2 regions of the Enterobacter sp. SM3 genome follow, and region 1 is predicted to be linked to the other one. Evidence: predicted binding sites of a transcription regulator. Region 1 holds the regulator's gene; the other holds the start of a gene.

Region 1 (12,479 bases):
CGTATCAGGTCTGGCGCGTCAGTACATCGCCGCTGTCGGCGGTTCTGACAACCTGACCGGTATCGACGCCTGTATCACTCGCCTGCGTCTGAACGTTAAAGACTCTTCCCTGGTGAACGAAGCGCTGGCCAAACGTCTGGGGGCTTCCGGCGTTATCCGCCTGAACAAAACCAGCGTGCAGATTATCGTTGGCTTCGTGGCAGAGAAAATTGCTAACGCCATGAAAACCACCGGTCCGGTAGCCGCAGCAGAAGCTTTTGCCGCCCCTGCCGCCGCGCCAGCGGCTGCAAAACCGCAGGCGGTACCCAACGCCAAAACGGTAGCCGCGCTGGTTTCACCGGTAACCGGTGACGTCGTTGCGATTGAGCAGGTGCCTGACGAAGCCTTCGCCAGCAAAGCGGTTGGTGACGGTGTGGCGGTGAAACCAACGGAAAAAACTGTTGTGTCTCCTGCGGCCGGTACCATCGTGAAAATCTTCAATACCAACCACGCGTTCTGCCTCGAAACCGAAAATGGCGCGGAGATCGTTGTCCATATGGGTATCGATACCGTTGCGCTGAACGGTCAGGGCTTTACTCGCCTGGTGGAAGAGGGCGCTGAAGTGGTGGCCGGGCAGCCGATTCTGGAAATGGATCTGGACTTCCTGAACGCCAACGCGCGCTCCATGATAAGCCCGGTCGTTTGCAGCAACATCGACGACTTCAGTGGCCTGGTCATTCAGGCGAAAGGTCAGGTTGTTGCGGGGCAAACGCCGCTGTATGAGATTAAAGGCAAGTAATCGCTCCTGAGTAGAGTCATGCCTTAAGCGGCGGGGGATATCCTCCGCCGCTTTTTTTTGCAGCAAACGCCCCCATTATTTTCATCAGATACGTATTTTCCGTAACTAAGGGTTGTCACTACGTCCGGCTTATAAGATCATACGCCGTTATACGTTGTTTACGCTTTGAGGAATCCACGATGAGTGAGGCAGAAGCCCGCCCGAGTAACTTTATTCGTCAGATCATCGATGAAGATCTGGCCAGTGGTAAGCACACCACAATTCATACCCGCTTCCCGCCGGAGCCGAACGGCTACCTGCATATCGGGCATGCGAAGTCCATTTGCCTGAACTTTGGCATTGCGCAAGACTACCAGGGACAGTGCAACCTGCGTTTCGATGACACCAACCCAGTAAAAGAAGACATCGAATACGTTGAGTCCATCAAGAATGACGTGCAATGGCTGGGCTTCAACTGGTCTGGCGATATCTGCTACTCCTCTGACTATTTCGATCAGCTGTATGCCTACGCGGTTGAACTGATCAATAAAGGTCTGGCGTATGTTGACGAACTGTCTGCTGATGAAATCCGTGAATATCGCGGTACGCTGACTGCGCCGGGCAAAAACAGCCCGTTCCGCGATCGCAGCGTGGAAGAGAACCTGGCGCTGTTTGAAAAAATGCGTGCCGGTGGCTTCGAAGAAGGCAAAGCGTGCCTGCGTGCCAAAATCGACATGGCATCTCCGTTCATCGTGATGCGCGATCCGGTGCTGTACCGCATCAAGTTCGCAGAACACCACCAGACCGGTAACAAGTGGTGCATCTACCCGATGTACGACTTCACCCACTGCATCAGCGATGCGCTGGAAGGCATTACGCACTCCCTGTGTACGCTGGAGTTCCAGGACAACCGTCGTCTGTACGACTGGGTGCTGGATAACATCACCATTCCTGTGCATCCGCGCCAGTACGAGTTCTCTCGTCTGAATCTGGAATACACCGTGATGTCCAAGCGTAAGCTGAACCTGCTGGTGACCGACAAGCACGTTGAGGGCTGGGATGACCCGCGTATGCCGACCATCTCCGGTCTGCGTCGTCGTGGTTACACTGCCGCCTCTATTCGTGAGTTCTGCAAACGTATCGGCGTGACCAAGCAGGACAACACCATCGAGATGGCCTCCCTGGAATCCTGCATTCGCGAAGATCTCAACGAAAACGCCCCGCGTGCGATGGCCGTTATCGATCCGGTGAAACTGGTTATCGAAAACTATCCGCAGGGTGAAAGCGAGCTGGTCTCCATGCCTAACCATCCGAACAAACCGGAAATGGGTAGCCGTGACGTACCGTTCAGCGGTGACATCTGGATTGACCGCGCTGACTTCCGCGAAGAAGCCAACAAGCAGTACAAGCGTCTGGTGCTGGGTAAAGAAGTGCGTCTGCGTAATGCCTACGTCATCAAAGCCGAGCGCGTAGAGAAAGATGCGGAAGGGAATATCAACACCATCTTCTGTTCTTACGATGCAGAGACCCTGAGCAAAGATCCTGCTGACGGCCGTAAAGTGAAGGGCGTTATTCACTGGGTGAGCGCTTCCCACGCGCTGCCGGTTGAAATTCGTCTGTACGATCGTCTGTTCAGCGTGCCTAACCCAGGAGCTGCGGAAGATTTCCTGGCGACCATCAACCCGGAATCTCTGGTAATCAAGCAGGGTTATGCGGAGCCTTCTCTGAAAGCCGCTGAAGCGGGCAAAGCGTTCCAGTTTGAACGTGAAGGTTACTTCTGTCTGGACAGCCGTTACAGCACGGCGGAAAAACCGGTATTTAACCGTACCGTCGGCCTGCGTGATACCTGGACGAAGATCGGCGAATAATATTGCTGCTCTGGTCAATGAGAGACAAACGCCGCACTATGCGGCGTTTTTTTATTTAACGATCAGGGTATTAAGCCAGGGACTAAAGAGGCGTCATAAAAATATCAAGTCAATGAGGTGCTACTTATTTTTTTTAAAAAAGTTTGTGTCATTACGAAAATCAAAAAGGTGATAAAAAAAGAAAGAGAACCCACGTCTAGCCACTGAAATACCTGATAATTCCCCGCCATTGCTCGCCTCTCTGCAAATGTTACAAATCACTACCAATTATGTGCACTTCGTCATAATCCTGACTTTTGTCCGCTAAAAAGCATTGATAATTCGCGTCGCGAAAAATAACCTAAAGACGGTAGTTAATTCGAGGGTATTTAAAACTACCCCTGACCATTTGGTCTTTTTTATTTACGCCGTTTCAGGCGTTTTAATTCGTCAAAGAGGAATAATCTATGCGTACGTTCAGTGGCAAACGTAGTGCGCTGGCGCTGGCTATTGCCGGTATGACAGCAATGTCGGGCCTGGTGGTGACACCAGAGGCGAAAGCGGCAGGCTTCATCGACGATTCTACCCTCACGGGCGGTATTTATTACTGGCAGCGTGAACGTGACCGTAAAGACGTCACTGAAGATAAATATAAAACCAACCTTTCGCACTCCACCTGGAACGCCAACCTGGACTTCCAGTCAGGTTATGCCGCGGATATGTTCGGTCTGGATATTGCTGCGTTCACCGCGATTGAAATGGCGGAAAACGGCGACAGCGGCCACCCAAACGAAATCGCCTTCTCCTCCAGTAACAAAGCGTATAAAGAAGACTGGTCCGGCGACAAGAGCGGTATCAGCCTTTACAAAGCCGCTGCGAAATTTAAATACGGCCCGGTCTGGGCGCGCGGTGGTTATATTCAGCCAACCGGCCAGACCCTGTTAGCGCCGCACTGGAGCTTTATGCCGGGTACCTATCAGGGTGCGGAAGCCGGGGCGAACTTTGACTACGGTGATGCGGGTGCGTTGAGCTTCTCCTATATGTGGACCAACGAGTACAAAGCGCCGTGGCACATCGAGATGGACAAGTTCTACCAGAACGATAAAAAAACCAAAGTCGATTACCTGCACTCGCTGGGCGCGAAGTACGACTTCAAAAACGATCTGGTGCTTGAAGCGGCATTTGGTCAGGCACAGGGCTATATCGATCAGTATTTTGCCAAGGCCAGCTATAAATTCGATGTCGCGGGTAGCCCGCTGAGCACCAGCTACCAGTTCTACGGCACGCGCGATAAAGCCAGCAATGGCACCGTTAACGACATTTATGACGGCACCGCGTGGCTGCAGGCGTTAACCTTCGGCTACAAGGTCGGTCAGGTTGATTTGCGTCTGGAAGGCACATGGGTGAAGGCGGAAGGGCAGCAGGGCTATTTCCTGCAGCGTATGACCCCGACCTACGCCTCCTCCAACGGTCGTCTTGATATCTGGTGGGATAACCGCTCAGACTTCAACGCCGACGGCGAGAAAGCGGTCTTCTTCGGCGCAATGTATGATCTGAAAAACTGGAACCTGCCTGGCTGGGCGGTGGGCGCGTCTTACGCTTACGCCTGGGATGCAAAACCTGCCGATATGGCAACCCCGGACGCATACTACGATCCCAACTATCGCCTGAAAGAGTCTTCCTACAGCCTCGATGCTATCTATACCCTGCAGGATGGCCGCGCGAAAGGCACAATGTTCAAACTGCACTTCACCCAGTATGACAACCACTCTGATATCCCGAGCTATGCGGGCGGTTACGGCAACATCTTCCAGGATGAACGTGACGTGAAATTCATGGTTATCGCCCCATTCACCATCTTCTGATGAACGCACCGGCGGGCTGAGTCCCGCCGGTATGGAGACTGCACATGATGAAAAAAATCGTAATCGTCGCGTTGCTGGCATCAGGGCTGGTGGCGTGTGCTCAGACACAGGCGCCGAAAGAGGACACCCGTCTGAAGGAGGCGTATAGCGCCTGCATTAATACTGCGGAAGGTTCGCCGGAGAAGATTGAAGCCTGTCAGAGCGTGCTGAACGTGCTGAAGAAAGAGAAAGCACACGAGCAGTTCGCGACGCAGGAAAACGTCCGCGTGATGGATTACCAGGCCTGCATTCAGGCGCGTAAAACCGGTAACGATCAGGAAGTGGCGAAGCGTTGCGATAAGATCTGGAACGAGATACGCAATAACAATAAATAAGTTGCTTTACGCCCGGTGGCGCTGCGCTTGCTGGACCTACAAAGGTGTCATAGCCCGTAGGCCCGGTAAGCGCAGCGCCTCCGGGCTTTTTTCAGGCAAAAAAAAGCCAACCTTACGGCTGGCTCAGAGTAAAAACACTCGCTTATTTCGCGTCGTGCGCGTGGTCGTCTTCGCGGCAGTCGCCTTCAGCGCAGTGACCGTAAAGGTACAGGCTGTGGTTCGTCAGTCGGATGCCATGACGCGCAGCGATTTCACGCTGGCGTGATTCGATGGAATCATCGCTGAATTCAATGACCTTGCCGCAATCGAGGCAGATCAGGTGATCGTGGTGCTGCTGCTGGGTCAGTTCGAAAACAGATTTACCGCCTTCGAAATTATGACGGGTAACAATGCCCGCGTCATCGAACTGGTTCAGCACGCGATAGACGGTAGCCAGCCCAATCTCTTCACCCATGTCGATAAGACGTTTATAGAGGTCTTCCGCACTGACATGGTGATTGTCTGGACCCTGAAGCACTTCAAGGATTTTTAACCGAGGAAGCGTAACTTTCAGGCCAGCCTTCTTTAATGCGGTATTGTTGTCAGTCATGCGGAATCTGTCCTGTTGCTAAACGATTCACTTCTGTAGGAAGTGACAGAAAATGCACCTGGGATAATGCGTCTCATTATAGAACTGCCACGGCTAAATGAAAACTGCAAGTCTCAGGCAAAATATGCTTATAAAAATGGGGTATCACCAACAAACTTGCTCAATGGAAAACCACATTTTATCAGGGAGACATTGTACAGGTCTGGGCGAAAAAGTTAAAAGATTGTAGCGATTAATTTAATCGGTTTGACCTGGAGCACGGGCGCAGCCGCCGCTGCGCCGCGATAAAATCAGGCGTTCAGAATATCGTCCAGGTGCAGTTCCTCACGGATCTGCTTCACCCATTTCTCAACGCGCTCTGCCGTCAGCTCTGGCTGACGGTCTTCGTCAATGGCCAGACCCACGAAGTGATCGTCATCGGCCAGGCCTTTAGACGCTTCAAAGTGGTAACCGGCAGTCGGCCAGTGGCCTACGATAACCGCGCCATTCGGCTCAATGATATCGCGGATGGTACCCAGCGCGTCACAGAAGTATTCGGCGTAGTCTTCCTGATCGCCACAGCCAAACAGGGCCACCAGCTTACCGTTGAAGTCCACTTCTTCCAGCGTCGGGAAGAAATCATCCCAGTCGCACTGGGCTTCACCGTAGTACCAGGTTGGGATACCCAGCAGCAGAATGTCATAGCCTTCCAGATCTTCTTTGCTGCTCTTGGCGATGTCATGCACATCAGCAACGTCTTTACCGAGCTGTTTTTGAATGTTTTTTGCGATATTTTCGGTATTGCCGGTATCACTGCCAAAGAAAATGCCGATGATTGCCATGAGTAAAATAACCTCTTGAAACTTAATAGTATGGTGGCGCAATTCGGCCACGGATAAGGGCAATAATAGCAGAACTGGCAACCCTGCGGAAACAGCTATCGCGCAGGACTGCACTCTGTGCTACATGAAAAGGGCGATAAAGGGGATTTTCAGACTTATGCCTGGCTGCGTAACGTCTCAAGCTGGGCGATCAACATCTCTTCAATGAGCTCGCTGCGGCTGATATTTCGCGCGTCAGCCAGTTCGTTCAGCGCATCGACGGCGTCGGCGTTAAGCTTCAGTTCGACACGCTTAAGCCCACGATTTTTATCGCGTTTAAGCTGGTTGCGTTTATTGATACGCAGCTGTTCATCGCGCGAAAGCGGATTCGTCTTGGGTCGTCCCGGGCGACGCTCATTCGCGAACAGATCTAGTGTCGTACGGTCCGTTTGTTCTTTGGCCATGATTCTGAGACTTCGGGGGAAACACGCCGCCCTGCTAATGCCCGGGCGATAAGCGCGCCATCATACATCACCAAAAACGGCACGCCAACGACTGGAAGCCCGCAGCCTTCCAGTCGCTTTCTTTTTAATCAATTTGCAGTATCAGCGAGATAGCGGCGAATGGCGCGCAGTACGGCATCCGGTTTCTCCGCATGCACCCAGTGCCCGGCACCGGCAATCACGTGGGCGCGAGCCTGCGGGAATTGGGACAGCAGCGTGTCGCGGTACGCGTCCGTAACATAAGGAGAGTTTCCGCCGCGAATAAAGAGGGTAGGGTGCGGCCAGGCAGGGACGGTTTCCCAGCCCACGATGTTGTTGTACTGGTCCCAGAGCACCGGCACGTTAAAACGCCATTGCCCGTCAACAAACGACTTCAGCAGGAACTGGACGACGCCTTCTTCATCAAGATGCTCACGCATGACGGCAGCCGCCTGTTGGCGTGTCGCAACACCCGCTTCTGTGACCGCATTTATGGCGGCAAAAATCTCGTCGTGACGGCGGACGTCGTAATCCACGGGCGCGACGTCAATCACCACCAGGCCGCTAATACGCTCCGGGGCCAGCGCCGTCAGGGCCATCACCGCTTTGCCACCCATTGAATGCCCGATGAGGGTCACCTTTTGCAGATCGTTGGCATCCAGCGTATCCAGCAGATCCTGCGCCATTGCCGCGTAGGTCATCTCGTCTGAACGCCCTGAAAGACCGTGATTGCGCATATCGACCTGTAAAATATCGTGGTCGGTAACCAGATCGCGCGCCAGCACGCCCAGGTTATCCAGGCTGCCAAAAAGCCCGTGAACCAGTACGATGGGAGAATTATTGTTCGGCGATTGTGCAGTTTGCGCTCGGGTATTCAATTTCATGGCAAAGTTCTTTTTTTACGTATGTCAGGTTAGGGTATCATGTTGACCATTCTGCCGCCCGGCTGCAAGGTTCCAGTTTAATCTGACTTTTGCCGCCAACCTGGTTTGACGCTATCCGCTGTTGGGATTTGACCTTATAATCCCAATGACTTGTATTCAGATAAGATATCGCACTGGATTAAGATGAAAACAATCGAAGTTGATGACGAACTCTATCAGTATATTGCCAGCCAGACGCGGCATATCGGGGAGAGTGCGTCCGACATTTTACGGCGCATGCTTAAAATTTCCGCCGCTTCACAGCCTGCTACCCCAGTCACCAAAGATGTCGTGTCTCAGCCGAGCGTTGTTGCGCAAGCAAAACCTGTCGTGACGCCGGCAAAAGATAAAGTGCGCGCGATGCGCGAGCTGCTGCTCTCCGATGAATACGCGGAGCAGAAAAAGGCGGTTAACCGCTTTATGCTGGTGCTGTCTACACTTTATTCACTGGATAACAAAGCGTTTGCTGAAGCGACCGAGTCGCTTCACGGCCGTACTCGCGTCTATTTCGCGGGCGACGAGCAGACGCTGCTGCAAAATGGCAATCAAACCAAACCCAAACATGTTCCTGGCACCCCGTACTGGGTGATCACCAATACCAATACGGGCCGCAAGTGCAGCATGATTGAACACATCATGCAGTCCATGCAGTTCCCGGCGGAATTGATTGAAAAGGTTTGCGGTACAATTTAACCCTTGCATCAGAAGGACCCGGTAATGGCAAATCACAGCCGTGCAGGCCAACCTGCACAACAAAGCGATTTGATTAACGTCGCTCAGCTGACCGCGCAGTATTACGTGCTGAAACCGGTCGTGGGCAACGCAGAACACGCAGTGAAGTTTGGTACATCCGGTCACCGCGGCAGCGCGGCGCGCCACAGCTTTAACGAACCGCACATTCTGGCCATTGCTCAGGCCATCGCGGAAGAGCGCGCTAAAAACGGCGTTACCGGTCCGTGCTACGTGGGGAAAGATACCCATGCCCTGTCTGAACCGGCGTTCATCTCTGTGGTGGAAGTGCTGGCGGCAAACGGCGTTGATGTGATTGTTCAGGAGAATAACGGCTTCACCCCAACGCCTGCGGTCTCTAACGCCATCCTGGTGCACAACAAAAAAGGTGGCGCGCTGGCTGACGGTATCGTTATCACGCCATCCCACAACCCGCCGGAAGACGGTGGTATCAAATACAACCCGCCTAATGGTGGCCCGGCCGACACTAACGTCACAAAAGTGGTGGAAGATCGTGCGAACGCCTTGCTGGCTGACGGTCTGAAAGGCGTGAAGCGCATCTCTCTGGATGCTGCCATGGCGTCCGGTCACGTGAAAGAGCAGGATCTGGTTCAGCCGTTCGTGGAAGGGCTGGCGGATATCGTTGATATGGCGGCTATCCAGAAAGCCGGCCTGAAGCTGGGCGTGGATCCGCTGGGCGGCTCCGGTATCGAATACTGGAAACGTATCGCCGAGCATTACAAGCTGGATCTGACCATCGTGAACGATCACGTCGATCAGACCTTCCGCTTTATGCACCTGGACAAAGACGGCGCGATCCGTATGGACTGCTCCTCCGAGTGCGCGATGGCGGGCCTGCTGGCGCTGCGTGATAAATTCGATCTGGCGTTTGCTAACGACCCGGATTATGACCGTCACGGTATCGTCACCCCTGCCGGGCTGATGAACCCGAACCACTATCTGGCCGTCGCGATTAACTACCTGTTCCAGCACCGTCCGCAGTGGGGCAAAGAGGTGGCTGTCGGTAAAACGCTGGTGTCCTCCGCGATGATCGACCGCGTGGTCGAGGCGCTAGGCCGCAAGCTGGTGGAAGTGCCGGTGGGCTTCAAATGGTTCGTTGACGGTCTGCACGACGGCAGCTTTGGTTTTGGTGGTGAAGAGAGCGCGGGGGCATCTTTCCTGCGTTTCGACGGCACGCCATGGTCAACCGATAAAGACGGCATCATCATGTGCCTGCTGGCAGCGGAAATCACCGCGGTCACCGGTAAGAACCCGCAGGAACATTACAATGACCTGGCGGCACGCTTTGGTGCACCAAGCTATAACCGTATTCAGGCTAGCGCGACGTCAGCTCAGAAAGCGGCCCTGTCCAAACTCTCTCCAGAGATGGTCAGCGCAAGCACCCTGGCGGGCGATCCGATCACTGCCCGTCTGACGGCAGCACCGGGCAACGGCGCATCCATTGGTGGTCTGAAAGTGATGACCGAGAACGGCTGGTTCGCCGCGCGTCCGTCCGGTACGGAAGATGCGTACAAAATCTATTGCGAAAGCTTCCTCGGCGCTGAGCACCGTCAGCAGATTGAGAAAGAAGCGGTAGAGATTGTCAGCGAAGTGCTGAAAAACGCGTAAATGGTGTTTGGTGCGGGCTGGTGCCCTCACCCCGGCCCTCTCCCACAGGGAGAGGGAGAAAACATTAAAAACGGCAACCTCAGGGTTGCCGTTTTGCTTTTACCTAACTGTGTTTGTTCTTCAATTCAAACCGTGGTGACACCAGACCGTACAGCGTCCAGCCCATAAAGGTCACCATCGCGCCATACAGCATCGCTTCCTGGCCGGATGAGTAGAGCGCATAGAAGCTGTAGATTGCCCCAATCAGCGCCACGATATTGGCCGCACGCGCTTTGCGTGGATCCACCTTCGCCACCTTCTGAATAATCACCAGTGCCGCCATCGACAGAATATACGGAATGATGTTTGTCACTACCGCCAGGTTGACCAGCACGTTGAACTGGCTGTTCAGCGACGGGCTAATGGTCATCAGCGACAATCCGCTCTGGAAGATGACAATTGCCAGCATCCCCTGCACCGGCGCATCCGCTTTGGTCACGCGGGAGAAGATTTTTGGGAAGTAACCTTCATCAGCCGAGGATTTAAACACCTGTGCGATGGTGAACTGCCAGCCGAGGAGTGAACCGCAGCAGGACATGACCATCAGACCCATGATCACTTTCCCGACTTCCGGGGTGAACATCTGCGCGAAGGCCAGCCCGAACGGCGCCGTGGAGTTAGCCAGATCCATATTCGGTACGATGCCCGCAATCACGTTAGTCGAGACGATATAGATCACCGCCGCGCCCAGCGTGCCGCCGAGGACCGCAATCGGCACGTTCTTCTCCGGGTTCTCTACCACTTCCGCGTTCGCGCAGGCGGATTCCAGACCCAGGAAGGCCCACAGCGTCATGGCGATGGATGACCCAACAGCGGTAAAGAACGGCACATGGTGCGGGTTCCAGGAATTCGCGTACAGTGTCGGGCTGAACCAGAACCAGCCGATGATGCACAGGCCGACAACCGGAATAATCACGCCCCAGACGGTGATGCTGGAGAGCTGCCCGGTGATACGCGCGCCGCCAAAGTTAGCCACGGTGCAGATCCACAGAACCCCGATGGTCGCCAGCCCAATTTGTACCGGGCTGAGCGTCGCGCCAAACAGCTCCGTACCGTAACCCACCGCGGAGATGGCAATCGCCACGTTGGCGATCAGCAGCGACACGCCGTAGGTATAGTTGGCCATAAAGTTGCCCGACTTGCCAAAGGCATACTCGGCATAGCCACCCATGCCGCCTGACTTACGGCTGAACATCCCGCACTTGGCGAACGCCCACGCCAGCGCCATTGAACCGACTGCCGTTACCAGCCAGGAGATGATAGAGATGGTACCCACCTCTGCCAGTTTGGTGGGCAGCATGATAATCCCGGAGCCCATCATGTTTACCATGGTGAGGATGGTCAGCTGCACCACGCCCATCTTATTGGACTTACTCATAATTTTTCTCCTTTCAGCAGCGCGGGCTGAGCGGCGGGTTGTTTGATGACGTTGCAGCGAACCTGTTTGCGCCCCTCACACTCTTCGACGTACACACCCTGCAGCTCCGGCGCGAAGCCCGGCAGAAGGTTGATGCCTTCTTCCAGCGCGGCAAAGTAGCGCAGCACGGAACCGCCCCAGACTTCCCCTGGGACCACGCACAATACCCCCGGTGGATAAGGAAGGGCGCCTTCGGCGGCGATGCGGCCTTCCGCGTCGCGCAGGGAGACCAGTTCAACATCACCGCGCAGATAGGCGTAGTTCGCGTCCTGCGGGTTCATCATCACGCGTGGGAAGTGAGACTTGCGGAACATCTCTTTCTGCAGCTGCTTCACGTTGTGGCGGGCGTACAGGTCATGCATCTCCTGGCAGATCTGGCGCAGGGTGTAATCCGCGTAACGCTCCGGATGCTGTTTGTAGAGAGAAGGCAGGACGTCTTTCAGCGGAACATCGCTCTCGAGCAGTTTTTCGAAGCGCACCAGCTGCGCCACCAACTGCTGCAGTTTGCCCATATCTTCTGCAGGCGTGAGCAGGAACAGGATCGAGTTGAGGTCGCATTTTTCCGGCACGATGCCGTTTTCGCGCAGGAAATTGGCAAGGATAGTGGCGGGCACGCCGAAGTCCTCATACTCCCCAGTGCGGGCGTTAATGCCCGGCGTGGTCAGCAGGAGCTTGCACGGGTCGATAAAATACTGATGCTCAGCGTAGCCTTCAAAAGCGTGCCAGTTTTCACCTGGTACGAAGTGGAAGAAGCGCAGATCGGTCGCAATCTCCGCGGTGTCCCAGCTTTCCCACGGGCGGCCATCCACCGTTTCCGGCACGAAGGGGCGCAGATACCGGCAGTTCTCCAGAATCAGCTTGCGCGCTTCGATACCGTTCACCACGCAGTCCATCCACATGTTGCGGCCGCTCTGGCCCTCATGCATACGGGCGTTAATGTCCAGCGCAGCGAACAGCGGATAAAACGGGCTGGTGGAGGCGTGCATCATAAATGCATTGTTCAGCCGCTTGTGCGGGACATAGCGCTG
Region 2 (12,479 bases), 2.1 Mb from region 1:
GGCGAGGGGATCGATCGTAGGCCCGGTAAGCGCAGCGCCACCGGGCAAAAAAAAGCCCTGCATCGCAGGGCTTTTTCAGCATCAGGCCTCGATATCCGCCATATCGCCTTTCTCCTGCAGCCAGTTACGTCGGTCTTCCGAACGTTTCTTGGCAAGGAGCATATCCATCATGGCGTTGGTTTGCTGCTCGTCTTCGTCGCTGATCGTCAGCTGCACCAGACGGCGCGTGTTCGGATCCAGCGTCGTTTCGCGAAGCTGCATCGGGTTCATCTCGCCCAGCCCTTTAAAGCGCTGCACGTTCGGTTTGCCCTTCTTGCGCTTCAGCTGTTCCAGCACGCCCGCTTTCTCTTCTTCCGTCAGCGCGTAGTAAACCTCTTTGCCAAGGTCGATACGGTACAGCGGCGGCAGCGCCACGTGGACGTGACCGTTTTTCACCAGCGTTTTGAAGTGCTTCACGAACAGCGCGCACAGCAGCGTGGCGATGTGCAGGCCATCGGAGTCCGCATCCGCGAGGATACAGATCTTGCCGTAGCGCAGCTGGCTCAGATCGTCGCTGTCCGGATCGATACCGATCGCCACCGAGATATCGTGGACTTCCTGCGAGGCCAGCACTTCATCAGAAGAGACCTCCCAGGTATTCAGGATCTTACCCTTGAGCGGCATGATCGCCTGATATTCACGATCGCGCGCCTGCTTGGCCGATCCACCCGCCGAGTCCCCTTCCACGAGGAACAGCTCGGTACGGTTGAGATCCTGCGCGGTACAGTCTGCCAGCTTGCCCGGCAGCGCAGGGCCGCTGGTCAGTTTTTTACGTACCACTTTCTTCGCGGCGCGCAGACGACGCTGGGCGCTGGAGATGGCCATTTCAGCCAGCATCTCTGCCGCCTGAACGTTCTGGTTCAGCCACAGGGTAAAGGCATCTTTCACCACGCCGGAGACGAACGCCGCGCACTGACGTGACGACAGACGCTCTTTGGTCTGACCGGCAAACTGCGGATCCTGCATCTTCACGGAGAGCACGTAGGCGCAGCGATCCCAGATATCTTCCGCCGACAGCTTCACGCCGCGCGGCAGGATGTTACGGTATTCGCAGAACTCGCGCATCGCGTCCAGCAGCCCCTGACGCAGGCCGTTGACGTGGGTACCGCCGAGCATGGTCGGGATCAGGTTAACGTAGCTTTCGGTCAGCAGCTCGCCGCCTTCCGGCAGCCACAGCAGCGCCCAGTCCACGGCTTCGGTATCGCCGCTAAAGTTACCGACAAACGGTTTTTCCGGCAGCGTTGGCAGGCCGTTTACCGCTTCGCACAGGTAGTCGTTCAGACCGTCGGCGTAGCACCAGGTTTGTGCGGTATTGTTAACGTGATCGGTAAAGGTGATTTCCACGCCCGGACACAGCACCGCTTTGGCTTTCAGCAGGTGCGTCAGGCGAGAAACAGAAAAGCGTGGGCTGTCGAAGAAGCTTTCGTCAGGCCAGAAGTGGACGCTGGTGCCGGTGTTGCGTTTGCCGCACGTGCCGACAACCTGCAGATCCTGCACCTTATCGCCGTTTTCAAACGCGATGTTATAGACCTGGCCGTCGCGACGGACGTTCACTTCCACGCGTTTGGACAGGGCGTTCACGACGGAAATACCCACACCGTGCAGACCACCGGAGAACTGGTAGTTCTTGTTGGAGAACTTACCGCCCGCGTGCAGACGACAGAGGATCAGCTCAACGGCAGGCACGCCCTCTTCCGGGTGGATATCCACCGGCATGCCGCGCCCGTCGTCGATGACTTCCAGCGACTGATCGGCGTGCAGGATAACGTCAACGCGTTTGGCATGGCCCGCCAGCGCTTCGTCCACACTGTTATCAATAACTTCCTGGCCCAGATGGTTTGGGCGCGTCGTATCGGTGTACATCCCCGGGCGGCGGCGAACCGGCTCAAGCCCGGTGAGGACCTCAATGGCATCAGCGTTATAGGTTTGCGTCATGATTTAAACTAGCAATTCGCATTGATTGTCAGTGGCTGTGCAGTCCAAGAAAATCGACAATCTGGGTGAAATGATTCTCAAAGCCCGTGAAAGCATGGTTTCCGCCCTCTTCTATAGTCTGGCGGCAGGAGGCGTAATACGCCACTGCCTGGCGGTAATCCAGCACTTCATCACCCGTCTGTTGCAGCAGCCAGATGAGATCCGGCGCCTCAAGCGGGTCGACCTGCATAACTTTGAGATCGTAAATATGGCGTGACTCTAGCACATATTGCTGGCCGGTGTAGGGGTTCTCGTTTTCGCCAAGAAAGTCCCTCAGCAGCTCAAATGGCCGAACCGCCGGATTAACCACAACGGCGGGCAGCATGAAGCATTGTGAAAGCCAGGTGGCGTAGTACCCGCCCAGGGATGAACCAACGACGCCGAAGGTTTCGCCGCCGTGCGCAAGCACGATAGATTCCAGCATCTCCGCGGCCTCTGCCGGGTAAGGCGGCAGCTGCGGGATAATCATCTCAACGTCGGGGTGATGCTCGCTCAGCCACTGACGAAACTGTGTCGCTTTTGCGGAGCGCGGCGAGCTGTTGAATCCGTGCAGATAAAGGAGCGTAGACATCAATAGCCTTCTGAAGCGGTATCCGGGCGGAATTTTGCACCGGTCAAACGGCAGACTTCCGTGGTCAGCGTGCCGTCGGCATGCAGTTCCAGCCAGCGCCAGCCTGGCGCAATGGTATCCAGCGTAAAGTTGGCGCAGTGCGGCTTAAACTGAACGCAGGTCGACGGCGTCGCCAGCATGCGGCGTCCGTTCCAGTCGAGATCCTGTTCCTGGTGAATATGCCCACATAGCAGATTTTTCACCCGGGGGAACTTCGCCAGCACGCGGTCCAGCGCCGCGGAGTTGCGCAGGCTGTGCTGATCGAGCCAGCTGCAGCCCGCCGGCAGAGGGTGATGATGAAGCAACAGCAGCGTGTGGCGTTCAGGTTCAGCAGCCAGTTTGGTCTCAAGCCAGTCGAGCTGAAATTCGCTTAACTCACCGTGCGGGACGCCAAATACCTGGCTGTCCAGCAGCAGGATCTGCCACTGTTCACCCGCAAAAACACATTTCGCCGGAGAAATCCCCGCATCCTGAAGAGAACTGAACATGGCAGGCTGAAAGTCATGGTTTCCCGGCAGCCAGACGCAAGGCACGCTAAAGCTCGCGATGCCTTCAGCAAAATGCTGGTAGGCCGCGGAGGACTGATCCTGCGCCAGATCGCCCGTTGCGACAATCAGATCGCATGCACGGTTTTCAGCGTGAATGGCGCTAAGCACCGCCTGATAACTCTCCCAGGTGTTGACCCCCAGTAGCGTCTCATGCTTTTCGGCAAAAAGGTGGGTATCGGTGATTTGTAATATCCTGACTGGCGCCCCACCAGCAACAGTCAGGTTCAACAGGCTTTCCAAATGGTGTCCTTAGGTAGGTTTATGACGCTAACAAACCGGAATCGCCATTGCTCCATGTGCTAAACAATATCTTAGCCAGTCGGCTAAAAACTGGTTAATTTGATGCTTTTCGTCGCGTTGATGCAACTTTTTATTCGGGTAATCATAACGCGCTTTGAAGCGAAAGATCTGCTGGCTTGAACACACTTCAGCGACCATCGCGTCGTGATAGAGGCGCACCGTCATCGACGGCAGGCTCCAGTAGCTAATGCTCGGGGCCGTTTGCTCAATCTCCACCAGCGTAGTGTAGCGCGTTGATTCCGTTATCGTTAACCGATACTGCGCGTTGCTCACCTGATAGCTTACCGTTTCGCCGGGTGCGTCGTTACGCGGCAGCAGGCGGCGCAACTGTGCGAAATTGGTTTCGCACAGGCGCATCATTTCTGGGAAGTCAGGCGTATAGCGCTTCATTTTTTCCACTCGTTTCGTAATGTCTGATAATGCAGCTGTAGCCATTGCAGGGCGATGACAGACGCTGCGTTGTCGATTTTCCCCTCTTCTACCCACTGATAAGCCTGTTCCCGGCTCACCACATGAACCCGAATATCTTCGTTTTCATCTGCCAGACCGTGGATCCCTTCCGCCGTCGTGGCGTCCACTTCGCCCACCATAATGGACAAGCGCTCGCTGGTGCCCCCCGGGCTTGCCAGATAGCTCAGCACCGGTTTGGTGCGGCCCACCACCAGCCCCGCCTCCTCCAGCGCCTCGCGCCGGGCGACGTCTTCAACCGACTCACCTTCTTCGATCATCCCGGCCACCATTTCCAACAGCCACGGGCTCTCGCTGACGTCATAAGCGGCGATGCGGATCTGCTCCACCAGCACAACTTCGTCACGCACTGGGTCAAAGGGTAGCAAGACTGCCGCATGCCCGCGTTCAAAAATTTCGCGTCTGATTTCACCGCTCATTTCCCCGTTAAACAGACGATGCCTGAAACGGTAAAGATCCATTGAAAAAAAACCGCTATAAAGCGTTTCTCGTGCAATAATTTCTACATCGTTTTTGGCGAATGTCACGGGCAACTTTTCTGGTTTCTGCATGAGTCGAGTCCTGGTAGCAATGGTGATGAAATTGTGAATTTCAAGGCTGTTTGGCTGCCGTTTGCAAGGCTATATGGTAGATTGGTGCAAATTACCGCCAGATGGCACGTAACGCCAACCTTTTGGTATGGAAGATTCTGTTAGAATCGGCAATTATTTTTTAATTAGATCAGCGCTAATACTGCTTCACAACAAGGAATGCAAATGAAGAAATTGCTCCCCATCCTTATCGGCCTGAGCCTGACGGGCTTCAGTGCAATGAGCCAGGCGGAAAACCTGTTACAGGTCTACCAGCAGGCACGTCTGGGCAACCCTGATTTACGTAAATCAGCGGCCGATCGTGATGCTGCGTTTGAAAAGATTAACGAAGCGCGTAGCCCCTTGCTGCCACAGTTAGGGTTAGGTGCAGATTATACCTACAGCAACGGTTTCCGCGACGCTAACGGCGTTAACTCCAATGCTACCAGCGCCTCACTGCAATTGACACAGACGCTGTTTGATATGTCCAAATGGCGCGCCCTGACTCTGCAGGAAAAGAGCGCGGGTATCCAGGATGTGACCTATCAGACCGACCAGCAGACGCTGATCCTGAACACTGCCACGGCGTACTTCAACGTGCTGAGCGCGATTGACGCGCTCTCCTACACCGAAGCGCAGAAACAGGCGATTTACCGCCAGTTAGATCAAACCACACAGCGCTTCAACGTGGGCCTGGTCGCGATCACCGACGTGCAGAACGCCCGTTCACAGTACGACACCGTGCTGGCCAACGAAGTGACCGCGCGTAACAACCTCGATAACGCGCTGGAATCCCTGCGTCAGGTCACCGGGAATTACTATCCTGAGCTGGCGTCGCTGAACGTGGACAGCTTTAAAACGGATAAACCGCAGGCCGTTAACGCCCTGCTGAAAGAGGCGGAAAACCGCAACCTGAGTTTACTGCAGGCGCGTCTGAGCCAGGACCTGGCCCGCGAGCAAATTCGTCAGGCGCAGGATGGCCATCTGCCAACTCTGAGCCTGAGCGCGTCTACCGGTGTCTCTGATACGACCTATAGCGGCTCTAAAACCAATACGTCCCAGTACGACGACAGCAATATGGGCCAGAACAAAGTGGGTCTGAGCTTCTCCCTGCCGCTGTACCAGGGCGGTCAGGTCAACTCTCAGGTGAAACAAGCGCAGTACAACTTTGTTGGCGCGAGCGAGCAGCTGGAAAGCGCCCACCGCAACGTGGTGCAGACCGTGCGTTCCTCCTTCAACAACGTGAACGCCTCGATCAGCAGCATCAACGCCTATAAACAGGCCGTTGTGTCTGCCCAGAGCTCTCTGGACGCGATGGAAGCGGGCTACTCGGTCGGTACACGTACTATCGTTGACGTGCTCGATGCGACCACCACGCTGTACAACGCGAAGCAGCAGCTCTCCAGCGCACGTTACCAGTACCTGATTAACCAGCTGAACATTAAGCAGGCTCTGGGTACGCTGAACGAGCAGGATCTGCAGATGCTGAACAGCGCGCTGGGCAAGCCGGTCTCCACCTCTCCTGACAGCGTTGCGCCGGAGAACCCGGAGCAGGTTGCCGCGGTTGATAACTTCAACGCTAACGGCAATACCCCTGCTGCACAGCCTGCCGCCGCGCGTACCACCGCGCCTGCCAGCAAAGGCAATAATCCGTTCCGTAACTAAGCATTGCCTGATGGCGCTTCGCTTATCGGGCCTACTTAATCGTAGGCCGGGTAAGCGCAGCGCCACCCGGCGCAAAATCACACCCGAACGTAAGCCAACGTAAAGATCCCCCTGATTCCGCCCCTCTTCGCTTCATTTTCAACCACTCATCCTCTATCCTGAGCGTTATTACCACTGGGTCCTGGAAGACAAAGATGAAACGGACAAAATCTATAAATCACGCTTCGTTCCGCAAAAGCTGGAACGCGCGTCACCTCACCCCTGTTGCGCTGGCGGTCACGGCTGTCTTTATGCTGGCAGGCTGTGAGAAAAATGACGAAACGGTTTCGCTGTATCAAAACGCAGACGACTGCTCCGCCGCAACCGGCAAAGCCGCCGAATGTAAAACCGCTTATACGAGCGCGCTGAAAGAAGCGGAACGTACCGCACCGAAATATGCCTCACGCGAAGACTGCGTGGCGGAGTTTGGTGAAGGTCAGTGCCAGCAGGCACCGGCGCAGGCAGGCACCGCCCCTGAAAATCAGGCGCAGGCTCAGTCCAGCGGCAGCTTCTGGATGCCGCTGATGGCAGGCTACATGATGGGTCGTCTGATGGGCGGCGGTGCAGGCTACCAGCAGCAGCCGCTGTTTAGCTCGAAAAACCCGGCCAGCCCGGCTTACGGTCAATATACCGATGCCAGCGGCAAAGGCTACGGCGCAGCGACCCCTGGCCGCACTGTGACGGTACCGAAAACGGCGATGGCGCCGAAGCCCGCGACGACCAGCACCATCACCCGCGGCGGGTTTGGTGAATCTGTGGCGAAGCAGACCAGCATGCAGCGCAGTGCGACAGGTACCTCCTCTACTCGCTCAATGGGCGGCTGATCATGGAACGAGTCAGTATCACCGAGCGCCCGGACTGGCGTGAAAAAGCCACCGAGTACGGTTTTAACTTCCACACCATGTACGGCGAGCCGTACTGGTGTGAAGACGCCTATTACAAGCTCACGCTGGCCCAGGTGGAAAAACTGGAAGAGGTGACCGCCGAGCTGCACCAGATGTGCCTGAAGGTCGTGGAAAAGGTCATCGACAGCGACGAGCTGATGGCAAAGTTCCGCATTCCGAAGCACACCTGGGGCTTTGTGCGCCACTCGTGGAAAACGAATCAACCTTCGCTTTACTCTCGTCTGGATCTGGCGTGGGATGGCAAAGGTGAACCGAAGCTTCTGGAAAACAACGCCGATACGCCAACCTCTCTGTACGAAGCGGCGTTCTTCCAGTGGATCTGGCTGGAAGACCAGGCCAATGCCGGAAACCTGCCGGAGGGCAGCGACCAGTTTAACAGCCTGCAGGAAAAGCTGATTGAGCGTTTTGCCGAGCTGCGCGAACAGCATGGCTTCAACCTGCTGCATCTCGCCTGCTGCCGCGACACGGAAGAAGACCGTGGCACGGTTCAGTATCTGCAGGATTGCGCCGCCGAAGCGGAAGTGGCGACCGAGTTCCTCTATATCGAGGATATCGGCCTGGGTGAAAAAGGTCAGTTTACGGATATGCAGGACCAGGTGATCAGCAACCTGTTCAAGCTCTACCCATGGGAATATATGCTGCGCGAGATGTTCTCCACCAAGCTGGAAGATGCTGGCGTGCGCTGGCTGGAGCCGGCATGGAAGAGCATTATCTCTAACAAAGCCCTGCTGCCGATGCTGTGGGAGATGTTCCCGAACCATCCGAACCTGCTGGCGGCGTACTTTGCGGAAGATGACCATCCGCAGCTGGATAAGTACGTCGTGAAGCCGATTTTCTCCCGCGAAGGCGCAAACGTGTCGATTATCGAAAACGGTAAGACGCTGGAAGCGGTTGAAGGGCCGTACGGCGAAGAGGGGATGATCGTCCAGGAGTTCTACCAGCTGCCGAAGTTTGGCGACAGCTATACGCTGATTGGCAGCTGGCTCATCAACGATCAACCGGCCGGGATTGGCATTCGCGAAGATCGCGCCCTGATCACGCAGGATCTGTCACGGTTCTATCCGCATATTTTTGTGGAGTAAGACTGCGGCCTGATGCCCTCACCCCAGCCCTCTCCCACAGGGAGAGGGTGCAAACACTAAAAACGGCAACCTGAGGTTGCCGTTTTGCTTTTATTATCCCACCTGCACCGACAGCATACTCAAACTGCCCATCTCAATACCATCAACCGGAATGGTAATTGGTTCCTGACCGTCCCATGCGCCTAATACATAAAGCAGCGGCAGGAAGTGTTCCGCCGTCGGGTTAGAGAGCGAACCGCCTTCGTGATCCAGATAGTTCACTAACGGATGCTCCTCAGCCGGACCTTGCCACGTCAGGTTCGCTTTGACGTAGTCGTTAAACGAGGTCGCCCACGGGTACGGCGTGTTCTCACCGTGCCAGCGTGCCGTGCGCAGGTTATGCACCACGTTACCGCTTGCCACCAGCATGATGCCTTCATCACGCAGGGTTGCCAGCTTGCGGCCCATCTCCAGATGCCTGGCGGCTGGTTTAGTGCTGTCGATGCTCAACTGCACCATCGGGATATCCGCATCAGGATACATTTTGATCAGCACGCCCCATGAGCCATGGTCAAAGCCCCAGGCTTCTTTATCCAGCGTGACGGGGACAGGTGCCAGCAAATCAACCAGCTTTTGAGCCAGCTCAGGCGAACCGGGGGCTGGATAATGCGTGTCGTAAAGCGCCTGCGGGAAGCCGCCAAAATCATGAATGGTTTTTGGCGCTTCCATGGCGGTCACGCCCGTCCCTCGGGTAAACCAGTGCGCAGACACCACCACGATCGCTTTCGGACGCGGCAGCGTCTCGCCCAGATGACGCCAGGCTCGGGTATAGACGTTGTCTTCCAGAACGTTCATTGGGCTACCGTGGCCTAAAAACAGGGCTGGCATACGGGAAGAAGTCATGGTGATATCCTTACAGAAGGTGTCAATTTAATGGTGCTACATTACGCGCAATCCGGCAAAGATGAACGCAGATAAGCGTGAAGATCATCATCAGGAAATTTGAATGTAAGGAATGTGTAAAGCCGGGGTTCCCCCCTCGCTTTGCCAGAAATGAATCATTTATATTAATGAGAATCATTATCATAAGGAGCAATGCATGTCAGTCCCCTTGATCCTGACCATACTGGCGGGCGCCGCGACCTTTATCGGTGCGATCCTCGGCGTGCTCGGCCAAAAGCCCTCTAACCGCGTACTGGCCTTCTCACTGGGTTTTGCCGCCGGGATCATGCTGCTCATCTCGCTGATGGAGATGCTGCCTGCCGCACTGGGCACAGAAGGCATGTCTCCGCTTCTGGGTTACGGCATGTTTGTCTTTGGCCTGCTGGGATACTTTGCCCTCGATCGGATGCTACCGCACGCGCATCCGCAGGATTTAATGCAGCAAAACGTGACGCCCATGCCGCGTAATATCAAGCGCACCGCCGTGCTGTTAACGCTTGGCATCAGCCTGCATAACTTCCCGGAGGGGGTTGCGACCTACGTGACGGCCAGCAGCAATCTTGAGATGGGCTTTGGCATCGCCCTGGCGGTCGCCTTACACAATATTCCTGAAGGACTGGCCGTCGCCGGACCGGTGTATGCCGCCACGGGCTCAAAACGCACCGCGGTGTTCTGGGCGGGTATTTCCGGGATGGCTGAAATCCTTGGAGGCGTGCTGGCCTGGTTGATCCTCGGAAGTCTGGTCTCCCCTGTTGTGATGGCTGCCATTATGGCCGCGGTAGCCGGGATCATGGTTGCGCTCTCCGTCGATGAACTCATGCCGCTGGCGAAAGAGATCGACCCGAATAACAACCCCAGCTATGGCGTGCTGTGCGGAATGTCGGTGATGGGCCTGAGCCTGGTGTTGCTGCAAACAGCAGGTATCGGTTGAGCATTTTGCCTCCGTTAAACGCGGAGGCATTATTTCTTTATTTTGTCGAAGACAATCTACACTATTTTTATTCTGTTTAATTATTTAGACTATCTCAGAATAAAACAGTAATCATATGCGCTGCTTAGAATAATCCGGGCTTATAATTTAATATTCCCTTAAAATGAGTTTTAGCCAATTTAATCGCACCCCCTCCTCTTTAGACCGTATACTTTACGAGCATTCTGAAATTTAATATTCAGTTTATGAATTCATTTGAAAAAGGATATTTTCATGTATATGGGTAAAAAAGTTCTGTTAGCCGTTGCTATGGCTGCGATTGTATCGGGTTCTGCCTTTGCTGACGACCAGGGTTCGGGCAAAATCAAATTCAAAGGCGTTGTTATTGATGCGCCTTGCAGTATTGCACCAGACAGCGTTGATAAAGAAGTCGATCTCGGTGAAGTGACCACTGCCGTCATCAACGCCAACAAAAAGTCTACCGCTGTTCCGGTTGATATCAACCTGGAAAACTGCCAGCTTGACGATCCGGCGGATGAAACGGACACGCCAATTACCAAAGTCGATGTCACCTTCACCAGCTCAGCAACAGACGCGACGGATACCAGCCTGATGACCAACACCTACGCAAGTGGCGCACAGAACGTGGGTGTTCGTCTTCTGGATAACGCCGAAGCCAACATTACGCTGGGTGCGGCTAACGAAGTTGATCTGCTGGCTGGTTCCACCACGCAAACGCTGCACTTCAAAGCGTTAATGGAAGTACTGTCAGGCAAAACCGCTACGGCGGGTCAGGTTGAAGCCACCGCTAACTACGTTCTTGCGTATAAATAATAACTTCGCGTCACGGTATAAACCGGCTGGCATGTAATGCAGCCGGCATTCTATATTCTTTGAGTAACAGGACGATGACATACAAATTACAATGGATAATCATTATTACGTCCCTGTTAATGACGCAAATTGCCTCCGCGACTGAATTTAACATTAATGCTATTGATAAAGATCAGCGCGGTAGCGTTGACTTATCTCTTTTCAAAGATCAAATCGCCGTAATTCCAGGTAGCTATTTTGTTACGGTTTCTATTAATGATATTCCGCTGGCAAACGGCTGGCAGCTTCGCTGGCGAGAAATGAATGATCAGGTACAGGTCTGTATTCCACCTGAACTGGCCGATACCTTTGCTCTGCAGGACTCCATTCGCAGCGCCCTGCCAGAAAAAGAGGGATGCATTGATTTTTCATCCAGACCCGATATTAAGTTTACCTTTGACCAGGCCAGCCAGACGCTCAAGGTGACCGTCCCGCAGGCATGGCTGCAGTACCGTGCCGCAGACTGGATGCCGCCATCCACCTGGGACAACGGCGTGCCTGGCGTATTGCTGGATTACAACCTGTTCGCCAGTCATTACCAGCCTAATAACGGCTCAGGCACGGACAACGCCAACACCTACGGCACCGCGGGTGCTAATATGGGCGCGTGGCGGTTGCGCAGCGATTATCAGTACACGCAAACGCATACCGATGCCGGTTCTGAACATGATGGACGCTTTTCACGCGTTTATATGTTCCGTCCTCTCCCCTCGCTCGGCGCCAAACTTACGCTGGGCGAAACGGATTTCCAGTCTGCCATTTTTGATGCTTTCACCTATACCGGTGCATCCCTGATTAGCGATGAGCGTATGCTGCCGTGGTCGCTACGCGGTTACGCGCCGCAAATTACCGGCATCGCGCAAACCAACGCCACGGTTACCGTCAGCCTTGCCGATCGCGTGATTTACCAGAGCAAAGTCCCGCCTGGTCCCTTTGTGATTCAGGATCTTAACCAGTCTGTCCAGGGTACGCTGGACGTTAAGGTGACGGAAGAAGATGGGCGCGTTAGCACCTTCCAGGTCTCGGCAGAATCGGTGCCGTTTTTAACCCGCAAAGGTCAGGTTCGTTACAAGCTGGCGACCGGGAAAGCGCGCAAGGACGCCTCGCATGACGTTGAAGATAACGCGTTTCTGAGCGGGGAATTCTCCTGGGGGATGCTGTCACAAACCTCCCTCTATGGCGGTACGCTCGCCGATGGCGATCATTATCGGTCCGTCGCCGCCGGGATCGGCCAAAACATGGAGTACCTGGGCGCCCTCTCTTTCGACGTCACGCAGGCGACCAGCCAGTTGCCTAATCAGAATAGCCAGACGGGCTACAGCTACCGCTTTAACTACAGCAAGCGTTTCGATACCACAGGCAGCCAGTTGACGCTCGCCAGCTATCGCTACTCCGACCCACAGTTCCTGAGCTACGCTCGTTTCCTGGATTATGACAATAACGATCGGCAGTCCGAAAAACAGACGCTCAGCGTGACCGCAAGCCAGTACATTTCTGCGTTATCGCTCAACCTCTATGTGAACATGCTGCGCCAGACCTGGTGGAACGACTCGCC

The links. The regulator Fur, encoded in region 1, represses iron uptake genes when iron is present. The targets are predictions, from matches to a motif close to ATAATAATGAGAACNACTATCAA.
Region 2: zupT (zinc transporter ZupT) is a predicted target of Fur. The motif match lies at 9,243-9,265, and genes of this name have one in related genera.

What each region holds. Positions count from the first base shown of each region.
Region 1 covers NZ_CP099971.1:1,323,246-1,335,724, forward strand. Annotated here, with positions in the region: gene nagE (N-acetylglucosamine-specific PTS transporter subunit IIBC) at 1-778, shown strand, start outside; gene glnS (glutamine--tRNA ligase) at 958-2,625, shown strand; gene chiP (chitoporin ChiP) at 3,072-4,469, shown strand; gene chiQ (ChiQ/YbfN family lipoprotein) at 4,517-4,843, shown strand; gene fur (ferric iron uptake transcriptional regulator) at 4,986-5,432, opposite strand; gene fldA (flavodoxin FldA) at 5,723-6,253, opposite strand; gene ybfE (LexA regulated protein) at 6,409-6,696, opposite strand; gene ybfF (esterase) at 6,825-7,598, opposite strand; gene seqA (replication initiation negative regulator SeqA) at 7,782-8,330, shown strand; gene pgm (phosphoglucomutase (alpha-D-glucose-1,6-bisphosphate-dependent)) at 8,355-9,995, shown strand; gene potE (putrescine-ornithine antiporter) at 10,099-11,412, opposite strand; gene speF (ornithine decarboxylase SpeF) at 11,409-12,479, opposite strand, start outside.
Region 2 covers NZ_CP099971.1:4,082,263-4,094,741, forward strand. Annotated here, with positions in the region: gene parE (DNA topoisomerase IV subunit B) at 82-1,974, opposite strand; gene yqiA (esterase YqiA) at 2,003-2,584, opposite strand; gene cpdA (3',5'-cyclic-AMP phosphodiesterase) at 2,584-3,411, opposite strand; gene GVO84_RS19095 (DUF1249 family protein) at 3,439-3,861, opposite strand; gene nudF (ADP-ribose diphosphatase) at 3,858-4,490, opposite strand; gene tolC (outer membrane channel protein TolC) at 4,695-6,173, shown strand; gene GVO84_RS19110 (DUF1190 family protein) at 6,368-7,036, shown strand; gene GVO84_RS19115 (glutathionylspermidine synthase family protein) at 7,039-8,199, shown strand; gene ygiD (4,5-DOPA dioxygenase extradiol) at 8,293-9,081, opposite strand; gene zupT (zinc transporter ZupT) at 9,278-10,051, shown strand; gene GVO84_RS19130 (fimbrial protein) at 10,325-10,885, shown strand; gene GVO84_RS19135 (fimbria/pilus outer membrane usher protein) at 10,960-12,479, shown strand, end outside.